Regions from separate parts of the Rhizobium sp. B230/85 genome, predicted to be linked through region 3. Evidence: riboswitches for the same ligand, from Rfam matches in the RefSeq annotation. Region 3 holds a riboswitch; each other region holds the start of a gene.
What was found. A riboswitch is a leader RNA that binds a small molecule or an ion and turns the genes downstream of it on or off. The one in region 3 is predicted to bind thiamine pyrophosphate.
Positions count from the first base shown of each region.

Region 1 (3,270 bases), on a different replicon from region 3:
GCGAAATGACTTTCGAAACCATCTGAGTTGGCGGAGCCGATGTCCGAAATCAGGCTCTGCTGCAATCTCATTCTGGGTGAGCAGATCCAAGCGCGTAACTCCGGCAGGACAAATTATCCCGAATATTGCGCTTAATTTGTACAATATGCATAAGAAACTGTCAAATGTTCAGCGCACAGCTTCAGGGAAGGTGTCTGAGAAGGCTCGTGCAGGTTTTAATCAGTGCTTCGGTTCGCAAGCCGGACCTGATGGCTTCCTGAAAGACCTCGCTGCGGAGATTGCAAACCGTGATCGCATCCGGCGTAAACGACTGAAACTCGCTTCCCGTGAGGCGATCTGAAATCGAAAGTGCGAACGCAAGCGACAGGGCCGCATAGAGTTTCCAGGTTTCGCTGTCATGGACATTGCCAACGCTCGCGATTGGCTCGTGCTTTACAAACGCGACGAAAACTGTTGCGCAGCAGGTGCCGAGGTCGTCCAAGGTCCATCGCTCGCTTCTGGACGCCGTCATGACTTGCCTTGCCGCTGCCGTGACGCGCGCTTTCAGGATGAGCCGGGCCGGGCCAACGCCCTTGGTGATGAGCTTGAGCGCCGTGTAAAGGTCGTCGGTGAGTTCGTCCTCGTCGCCAGAGATTGCTCCGCTCGCTGCACCGAAGTAGAAGGAGAACTCCCGGAACCCTGCCTCCGGCGCCCGCAGATCCCGCAAAGGCGTGACGAGCGATTGCAACGTTGTCATCACCCCATCCACCGTCTGCAAAGTGCCGCCGACAAGACGGCTTAGCTCTGCCGGAAGGGGTGGCAATGGCTGGTTGGCGACGCTGATGGCGGGTGCCTCGGAGCTCAATGTGTGGATGAGATGCCGGAGGCCCCGAAACTGGTCACCGATATTGTCTTTCAGGTCCCGTCGAATGGTAGAAAGCATGGCACAGCCTCTATCTGAAGAACGCCCGGCCGAGCCGAGGCATTTCGCCAGATTATACCCTATATCAGGACAATATTGTACGCCTTCCTCGCAAAAATAGAGTCTTCCGGTTCACTTGTATGACACTCAGTAGACAAGCCAGGAGGCGCCAGTGGGTGTAGGGGCGCTTCGTCGCAAGGGGCCTTGATGCGCGCACCTAAAACGCAGCGCCGGGCCAGCGCATATCTCTGCCCGCATCATTAGTTTCAACGTCCACCGGTTCAGCTCCCATAAACCCCCGCGCCTGTGCTTCGCACCGTGCCCAACTGTACCGTCTTTCATCCCCTTGACGCCTTCGTCGGGCTGCCATAGGCTTTGTCGTATTCACCAGGGGTGTCCCGTCAAGGGGCTGAGATTCTGCTATCGCGCGCAGTGACCCGTTGAACCTGATCCAGTTCATACTGGCGTAGGGACGGTGCAAAGCGCTGCTGCAGTTACAGATCCGCATCCCGGATTCCGTGTCGGCGTTCTTCCATCATTCCGGCTCTAGGACTGGGTCTCCAAACGCAAACTTGGAGCCTCACGATGAATATTGCCTCTAAAAACCAGAGCCCGACGGTCACCTCGGGCGCATTCCCGGCCTCCCGCAAAATCCATGTCGAAGGCCAGCGATATCCCCACATTCGCGTGCCGATGCGCGAAATCTCCCTGCATCCGACTGCGGGGGAGCCGCCTGTTATCGTGTATGACAGCTCGGGCCCGTACACCGATCCAGGCCATATCGTTGCGATCGATCGCGGTCTTTCGCGCCTGCGGGAAAACTGGATCCTGGCGCGCGGCGATGTTGAGCGTTACGAAGGCCGCCACGTCATGCCGGAGGATAACGGCTTTGCCACCGGCGAGCGATTGACGCCGGAATTTCCCGTTCGCGATGCGCCTCTGAAGGCCGCTCCCGGCCGGGCCGTCACCCAGCTTGCCTATGCTCGCGCCGGCATCATCACGCCCGAGATGGAATTCATTGCCATCCGCGAAAATCTCGGACGCCAGGCTGTCCGTGAAGCCTCGTTGCGGGATGGCGAAAGTTTTGGCGCTCACATCCCGGATTTCGTAACGCCGGAATTCGTGCGCCGTGAGGTGGCCGAGGGCCGCGCCGTCATTCCGGCCAATATCAACCATCCCGAAAGCGAGCCGATGATCATCGGCCGTAATTTTCTGGTGAAGATCAACGCCAACATCGGCAACTCTGCTGTCACCTCGTCCATGGAGGAGGAGGTCGAGAAGATGGTCTGGGCGATCCGCTGGGGCGCCGATACGGTGATGGACCTGTCGACCGGTCGCAACATCCACAATATCCGCGACTGGATCATCCGCAATTCGCCCGTGCCGATTGGCACCGTGCCGCTCTATCAGGCTTTGGAAAAGGTGGGTGGCATTGCCGAAGATCTTTCCTGGGAAGTCTATCGCGACACACTCATCGAGCAGGCCGAACAGGGCGTCGACTATTTCACCATCCACGCCGGCGTCCGCCTTGCCTACATCCACCTCACCGTCAACCGCGTGACCGGCATCGTCTCGCGTGGCGGGTCCATCATGGCCAAGTGGTGTCTGCACCACCACCGCGAAAGCTTTCTCTACGAGCACTTCGACGAGATCTGCGATATCGCCCGCGCCTACGACGTGACGTTTTCGCTGGGCGACGGACTGCGTCCGGGCTCGATTGCCGACGCCAACGATGCCGCCCAGTTCGCGGAGCTGGAGACGCTTGGCGAACTGACGAAAATCGCCTGGGCAAAGGATTGCCAAGTGATGATCGAAGGACCGGGCCATGTTCCGATGCACAAGATCAAGGAGAACATGGACAAGCAGCTGGAGACCTGTGGCGAGGCGCCGTTCTACACGCTTGGACCGCTGACCACCGATATCGCCCCCGGCTACGACCACATCACGTCGGCAATCGGCGCTGCGATGATCGGCTGGTTCGGCACCGCTATGCTCTGCTACGTGACACCGAAGGAACATCTGGGCCTGCCCGACCGCGACGACGTCAAGACCGGCGTCATCACCTACAAGATCGCCGCCCATGCGGCCGATCTCGCCAAGGGCCATCCGGGCGCACGCCTGCGTGACGATGCGCTGTCGCGCGCACGGTTCGAATTCCGCTGGGAGGACCAGTTCAATCTTTCGCTCGACCCGGATACGGCGCGCAGCTTCCACGACCAGACGCTGCCGAAGGAGGCGCACAAGGTGGCGCATTTCTGCTCCATGTGCGGCCCGAAATTCTGTTCCATGAAGATCTCGCACGAGATCCGTGCCGAAGCGCAGAAGGAGGGGCTGGAGGCGATGGCTGCCCGCTATCGTGACGGCGGCGA
Region 1 is NZ_CP072158.1:104,996-108,265, forward strand. It holds gene J5289_RS25580 (hypothetical protein) at 1-90, opposite strand, end outside; gene J5289_RS25585 (hypothetical protein) at 182-922, opposite strand; TPP riboswitch at 1,281-1,392, shown strand; gene thiC (phosphomethylpyrimidine synthase ThiC) at 1,487-3,270, shown strand, end outside.
Region 1: it holds a riboswitch for thiamine pyrophosphate, as region 3 does, so the genes downstream of both, thiC (phosphomethylpyrimidine synthase ThiC) here and J5289_RS12780 (YkoF family thiamine/hydroxymethylpyrimidine-binding protein) in region 3, are expected to answer to the same signal.

Region 2 (3,270 bases), 1.3 Mb from region 3:
TCGAAGTCGAACCGCAGCGCCTGATAGATGGCAACTTCGATTGTCGTGGCCGCCGGTCCGCCGCCGAGCATCAGGACCAGGGTAAAACTGGTGGCACAGAGCATGAAGATGAGGCCGGCGATACCGGGGATGAGTGCCCGCAGCACAGGCCATTCGATGAAGCGGAATACGGCGCCCGGACGCATGCCAAGGCCGGATGCCATCAACCAGTATTCCGGCGGCACGCGCTCGAGGCCCGGCAGCATCAGCCTGACGGCGAGCGGCAGGTTGAAAAACACATGGGCTACGAGAATGCCGGAAAGCCCATAAATGCTGACCGGTTGTGCGAGGCCAAGCGTCTGCAGGGCGTCGTTGACGATGCCCTGTCGGCCCCAGATGCCCAGAAGCCCCATGGCGCCGATCAGCACCGGAAGCCCCATCGGCACGGCCATGAGGCGGATCAGCCAGAGGCGGCCGGGAAAGTTCCGTTGTCGGGCCAAGGCACGCGCCACGGGGATGGCAAGCGTTACCGACAACACCGTCGAGAGCGTCGCCTGCAACAAGGTGAACCGCAGGACCCGCAGGATATAGGGATCGAGCAGAGGAGCGTTGCCTTGCGTCTCGATGCCGGCGGCGAGCAGTGCGCCGACAGCAAGGCCGACGAACAGCAGAATGCCGGCGAGGCTGATAGCCCCGCCGGTCAGTGCTTTCGCTCGCTCGGATTTCGTCAGCATAGGGCTCGATCAGTTGCCGCTGGTGGCGGCCAGCCATTCGTCGATCCAGGCCTTGCGGTTCTTGTCGACTTCGGCGGGGCTCATCAGGAACGTCTTGGTGGGTACGACGAGCTTGCCGAAAGCATCCGGCAGCGGCTCCGAGGTGGCGGCGACCGGCATCATCCAGTTGTTGGTCGGGATGATGTCTTGAAAAACGGGTGTGATCATGAATTTCAGGAAGTCGCGCGCCAGATCCTTGTTGGCAGAGGTTTTCGTCAGGCCTGCTACCTCGATCTGGATGTAGTGGCCTTCCGAGAAGGATGCCGCCTGGTAGCGGTCGGTCTTGTCGGCGATCATGTGATAGGCTGTCGACGTCGTGTAGGAGAGCACCATCGGCGCTTCGCCCTTGGTGAACAGGTCATAGGCTTCCGACCAGCCAGGCGTGACGGTCAGGATGCGGCCCTTGAGCTTTTTCCATGCTTCCGCAGACTTGTCGCCATAAACCGACTTCACCCAAAGCAGCAGGCCCAGGCCCGGCGTCGAGGTACGCGGATCCTCGATGACGATCTTCTGCGACGGGTCTCCCTCAACCAGTTCCTTCATGCTCTTCGGCGGGTTCTTGATGACCTGCGTGTCGTAGACCACTGCGAAATGCCCGTAATCGTAGGGAACGAAGACGTCGTCCTTGAAGTCGCCCGGCAGCTTCACGGCCGTCGTGTCGATGCCGGCGGGCTCGAACAGACCGGTATCCCTGGCTTCATCAACGAGATTGGTGTCGAGACCTAGAACCACGTCCGCCTTGGTGTCCTTGCCCTCGAGTTTCAGGCGCGACAGGAGCGCGACGCCATCGGTGACGGCGACATAGTTGACGGTGCAGCCGCAGGTCTTTTCGAACGCCGCCTTGACCTTGGGGCCGGGGCCCCAGTCGGCGGTGAAACTCTCGTAGGTATAGACGGTCAGTGTCTTGTCTGCTGCCTGGCTGGCATGAGCGGTCAGAAGTGTCGTGCCGGCCGCCAGAACAAGGCCAGCCATAAATGTCGTCAGAGATCGGGTGGGCATCGAAGCGCCTCCTCCTTGGTTCGCGTTAAAACGGAGAATAGGCGCTGTCGATTTCGCGCGTCTAATCCCTCCGCCGGTGTTAACCGGATCAGGTTCCGCGGGTTGGCTGGTGAAAGCCTCTCAGCCAGATGTCCGGATGGACATGAGGCACCCCGTTAGAGCGAGGAAAGATGTAGCGGCGGGAGGGGTGGATGGCAAGGGGCCCCGACACGCGCGAAGCCCAGCTTTATCAATCCGCGACGTGGGCTGCAGCCGCAGGGTCGATCGTCTTGGCAATGGTTGCGCCCGGTAGCTGGACGTTCTTAAGGCAAAGTGCGGTGACCAGGCCGACAAGGCAGATGCCCGACGCCGTCAGGAACAGCGGGTTGAAGGCGGCAGCGTAGGCTTCGGCCACGGCTTCGCGCGTGGCAGCCGGCAAGGCCGCCATCATCTTCGGCGTGACTTCCTCGATATTGCTGACGCCGGGGATCGACAGGCCGACATGCAGCAGGCGGGAGCCGATGATGGCGCCGTAGATGGAGATGGCGATCGAGGCGCCGCCCATGCGCGACAGCGTGACGGCGCCGGTGGCTGCTCCGATATCGCGGCTAGAGGCTGCGTTCTGGATGCCGATGACCGGCACCTGCTGGGCAAGCCCGATGCCAATGCCATGCAGCAGCATCAGGCCGCCGATCAGATAAACCGGCGTGCCGGCATGGACTTGCGACAGGGCCGCAAAGGCAATCATGCTGCAGGCCGCACTGCCGATGGCGAAGGGCTTGTAGCGCCCGGTGGCCGAGATAAGCCGTCCCGCCGACAGCGAGCCACAGACGATGCCGCCGGTCAGGAGAATGAACAACAGGCCGGCAACCGAGGGCGAAAGGCCAGTGGTCGTCTGCAGGAATAGCGCGAAATAGTTGACCATTCCGATGGCGATGGCGCCGCTGGTGAGCGAGGTGATCAGCAACAGCCCGAAGGTCGGATTGCGGAACAACTGCATCGGCACGATCGGCTCCGGGGCGCGGCGCTCGATGAAGACCCAGGAAATGGCGCAGACGATGCCGAATGCGATAATAGCGAGAACTGCCGGGGACAGCAGCGATCCGAACAGCTGGGTACCGTCAGCGGCAAGCACGATGCAGGTGGTCGTCATCGCCAGCACGATTGCGCCGGCATAGTCGATCTGCGGCTTGCGGGCGGGTTTCCGGTAGGGGAGCATGGTGATGAGGCCGGCAAGGACGATGAAGCCGATCGGTATGTTGACGAGAAAGATCGAGCGCCAGCCGAACAGGTCGCTCATCGTGCCGCCGAGCACCGGGCCGATGGCGCCTGATGCCATCAGGACCAGGCTGGAATAGCTCTGGTAGCGGGCTCTCTCTCGAGGCTCGAACAGGTCGGCGTTGATCGAGAAGATCGATACGAGGATACCGCCGCCGCCAAGGCCTTGAAGGACGCGGGCAGCAATCAGCGTGTTCATCGACACGGCAAGACCGCAAATGGCGGAGCCGACGGTGAAGATGGCGATCGCGGTGATCATCAC
Region 2 is NZ_CP072156.1:217,405-220,674, reverse strand. It holds gene thiP (thiamine/thiamine pyrophosphate ABC transporter permease ThiP) at 1-713, opposite strand, end outside; gene thiB (thiamine ABC transporter substrate binding subunit) at 723-1,751, opposite strand; TPP riboswitch at 1,800-1,916, opposite strand; gene J5289_RS01095 (MDR family MFS transporter) at 1,981-3,270, opposite strand, start outside.
Region 2: it holds a riboswitch for thiamine pyrophosphate, as region 3 does, so the genes downstream of both, thiB (thiamine ABC transporter substrate binding subunit) here and J5289_RS12780 (YkoF family thiamine/hydroxymethylpyrimidine-binding protein) in region 3, are expected to answer to the same signal.

Region 3 (3,270 bases):
GATGGAGACCAGGTCGAACTCCATCATGATGGCGAACTCGACGTCGGCGAAGCAGTATCGGTCGAGTTGTCCGCAGTTGACACCTCCTGCTCCGACGACAGCGAACTGCAGCGCAAGTATCCAGAATTGCGCGGCTGAAGCCGTGCCGAACGGGAGGACCCGCAGACATGAGGCCAGCAGAGCGAGAGGTCGTCTTCTCCAAGCGCGCACTTGCCGCAACGATAACAGGGATCGACAGCGATGACGGCGCCGACGACATGATTGTAGGCCTGTCACTGGGTGAGGCTATCCTGTTCGTCGCCGAAGAGGCAGGTATAGGCGCTTCCAACGCCCATGTTTCTTATGGCGAGAGCAGAACTCTCAGCTATACCGATTGTCTCAGTGTCTATCGAGATTTCGGGCTATCCCTCAAGGCTGACGCGAAGAGTTGAGATTGTGAAACGCAGTGCCGGCGTACTGATCTACCGCTTTGCCACACATGGGGCACCCGAAGTCCTGCTCGTCCATCCGGGCGGCCCCTTCTGGGCCCGCAAGGACGAAGGCGCCTGGTCGCTTCCAAAAGGCGGCATCGAACCGGACGAGGACGATCTCGCCGCGGCCCGCCGGGAGGTCCGCGAGGAGATCGGCACCAGCCTCGACGGTCCGTTCACGCTGCTCGGGGAAATCAGACAGCCTGGTGGCAAAGTCGTCGTCGCTTTCGCGGCCAATGCCGAGATCGATGCAGACGCGATCGTCAGCAACAGTTTCGAAATGCAGTGGCCGCCGAAATCCGGCCAGATACAAAGTTTTCCGGAAGTCGACCGCGCCGGCTGGTTCGATCTCGATCAGGCGGAAATCAAGCTGCTGCGGGGGCAACGACCGTTTCTCGAGGCATTCAAGGCGTTCATGGAGCGCCTTGACGTCCCTAGTCGTCGAGCGTGATCCACGCGGGAGCATGATCGCTGGCATGCGCCCAGCCGCGGACGTCCCTGTCGACCCCGGCGTCGCACAGCCGCTCGACCAGCGAGGGACTGAGGAGGAAGTGGTCGATGCGCAAACCGGCATCGCGGGCATAGGCGTTGCGGAGATATTTCCAGAACGTATAGATCCGTTGATCGGGGTGCATCTGCCGTATGCCGTCTGTCCAGCCTTGATCGAGGAGCTCCCGGAAGGCGTAGCGGACATTGGGATGAAACAGCGCATCGTCGATCCAGCGTTTCGGATTATAAACGTCGAGTTCGGTCGGCATCACATTGAAATCGCCGGCAAGGACGACCGGGACCTCGAGCTCCAGAAGCTCGGTCGCATAGTCGGCGAGGCGCTGGAACCAGGCTAGCTTGTATTCGAACTTCGGGCCTGGTTGCGGATTGCCGTTCGGAAGGTACAGGCAGCCGACCAGGACGCCGCCGATTGCCGCCTCGATATAACGGCTCTGTCCATCGTCATCACCGGGCAACCCGCGTCTGGTCTCCAGCGGCATAGCGTCCCGCGCCAGGATTGCCACGCCGTTCCAGCTTTTCTGCCCATGCCAGATCGCCCCGTAGCCTGCCCGCTCGATTTCCCGAGCCGGGAAGCGGGTGTCCGGCGCCTTCAATTCCTGCAGACAGACGATGTCCGGACTGAATTCGTCGAGCCAGCGCAGCAGGTTTTCGAGGCGACCGTTCACGCCGTTTACATTGTAGGTCGCAATTTTCATCTGATGGCGTCCCTGCGCGTTGCAAGCCGCAACTCTCGCCTCGCAAACGGGTCAGGCGGCAAAAGGATGCATGCGGCCTGCCATGACCTTGCAGTTCCACTCCCTCGGCCGACCCGGGAAAAATCTGCTTTTATCTCTTCCGCTCCATGCTATCAGAGGGGATCGACAGGGGTGCTCCGTATTGCCGGGGCTGAGACCGAAGCGCACATGCTTCCAAACCCTAAAGCTGATCTGGATAATACCAGCGGAGCGAGGCGGGCTAAAATGTTTTCAGGCGCACAAATATCACTTTATCCGATGACCGACGATTTCGTCGGCGTCATCCACGGCGCGCTCGGTGCTCTGGACCCCTATCGTGACCAGATGCGGGTGTCGACCGACGATCTCTCGACCCTGCTGGTCGGCTCGACCGACGTACTATTTCCAGCGATGCGCGACCTCTTCGTGGCGGCAGCCTCATCGGGCAAGCACTGCGTACTGCACGCCACGGTATCGCGCGGCTGCCCCGGCGAACCCGACGATCCGATCTGCACGCCAAGCACCAGCATGGTCAGCACCCTACCGCTCGAAGAACGCAAGCAGGCGGCTCTCGCAGCCGTTCGCGAAACGCCCCTGACGGGAGAGACTGTCTCCGCGCAATTCTCGCTCTACGTTCTCGGCATCGATCAGCACATGGACGAGATCTACGGCTGCATCGACTTCCTCAAGCAGTCCGGCGTGTTCCACAGTTCAAAGAACTTCTGCACCAAGCTGCGCGGCGATGCCGGCGCGGTCTTTGCGACGATCAACGAGGCCTTCTGCCGCTTTGGCCCGACCATGGGCCACGTCACGCTCGATATCACTATATCTGCCCATAGCCCCTCGTCATCCTGAGATCAACCGGGGAAGCCAGCATTACTGTCGAGGATCGTTGCCGAGGTCTCGCGCCGGTTTCGGTTTGGCGAACAGATAGCCCTGAACCTGCGTGCAGCCGATCTCCTGGAGAACGGCGAACTGCTCCTCGGTCTCCACGCCCTCCGCCGTCGTCGACATCCCCAGGGTCTGGGCAAGAGCGGTGATGAGCCGGACGACGGACAGTGATTCCGAATGCAGGGTCAACTCGCGGATGAACGACCGATCGATCTTGATCTTGTCGAAGGGGAAACTTCTGAGATTGGACAGCGACGAATAGCCGGTACCGAAATCATCCATAGCAATCGAGATGCCGAGTTTCTTGAGGGCCAGCAAGGTCGACGCCGTATGGGCGCCTGCATCGAGCAGGACGGATTCCGTGATTTCCAGCTCCAGCCGGCCGGCCTCGAGCCCGCTATCCGTCAGGGCCGCGACGACCGTCTGGATCAGGTTGTCGTTACGGAACTGGATCGGGGAAAGATTGACGGCGACCGTGATGTGGTCAGGCCAGCGCACGGCATCGGCGCAGGCCTGGTTGAGCACCCACGCACCGAGCGCGCCGATCAGCCCTGTATCCTCGGCAATCGGGATGAAGTCCATTGGCGGGATTTGACCCATCCGGGGATGGTTCCACCGTAACAGCGCCTCGTAGCCGGATACCTGACGCGTCGCGGTGTCCACGAGAGGCTGGTAGTAAACTTCCA
Region 3 is NZ_CP072156.1:2,634,536-2,637,805, forward strand. It holds gene J5289_RS12760 (hypothetical protein) at 1-138, shown strand, start outside; gene J5289_RS12765 (hypothetical protein) at 168-431, shown strand; gene J5289_RS12770 (NUDIX domain-containing protein) at 433-921, shown strand; gene xth (exodeoxyribonuclease III) at 905-1,675, opposite strand; TPP riboswitch at 1,833-1,945, shown strand; gene J5289_RS12780 (YkoF family thiamine/hydroxymethylpyrimidine-binding protein) at 1,940-2,548, shown strand; gene J5289_RS12785 (bifunctional diguanylate cyclase/phosphodiesterase) at 2,570-3,270, opposite strand, start outside.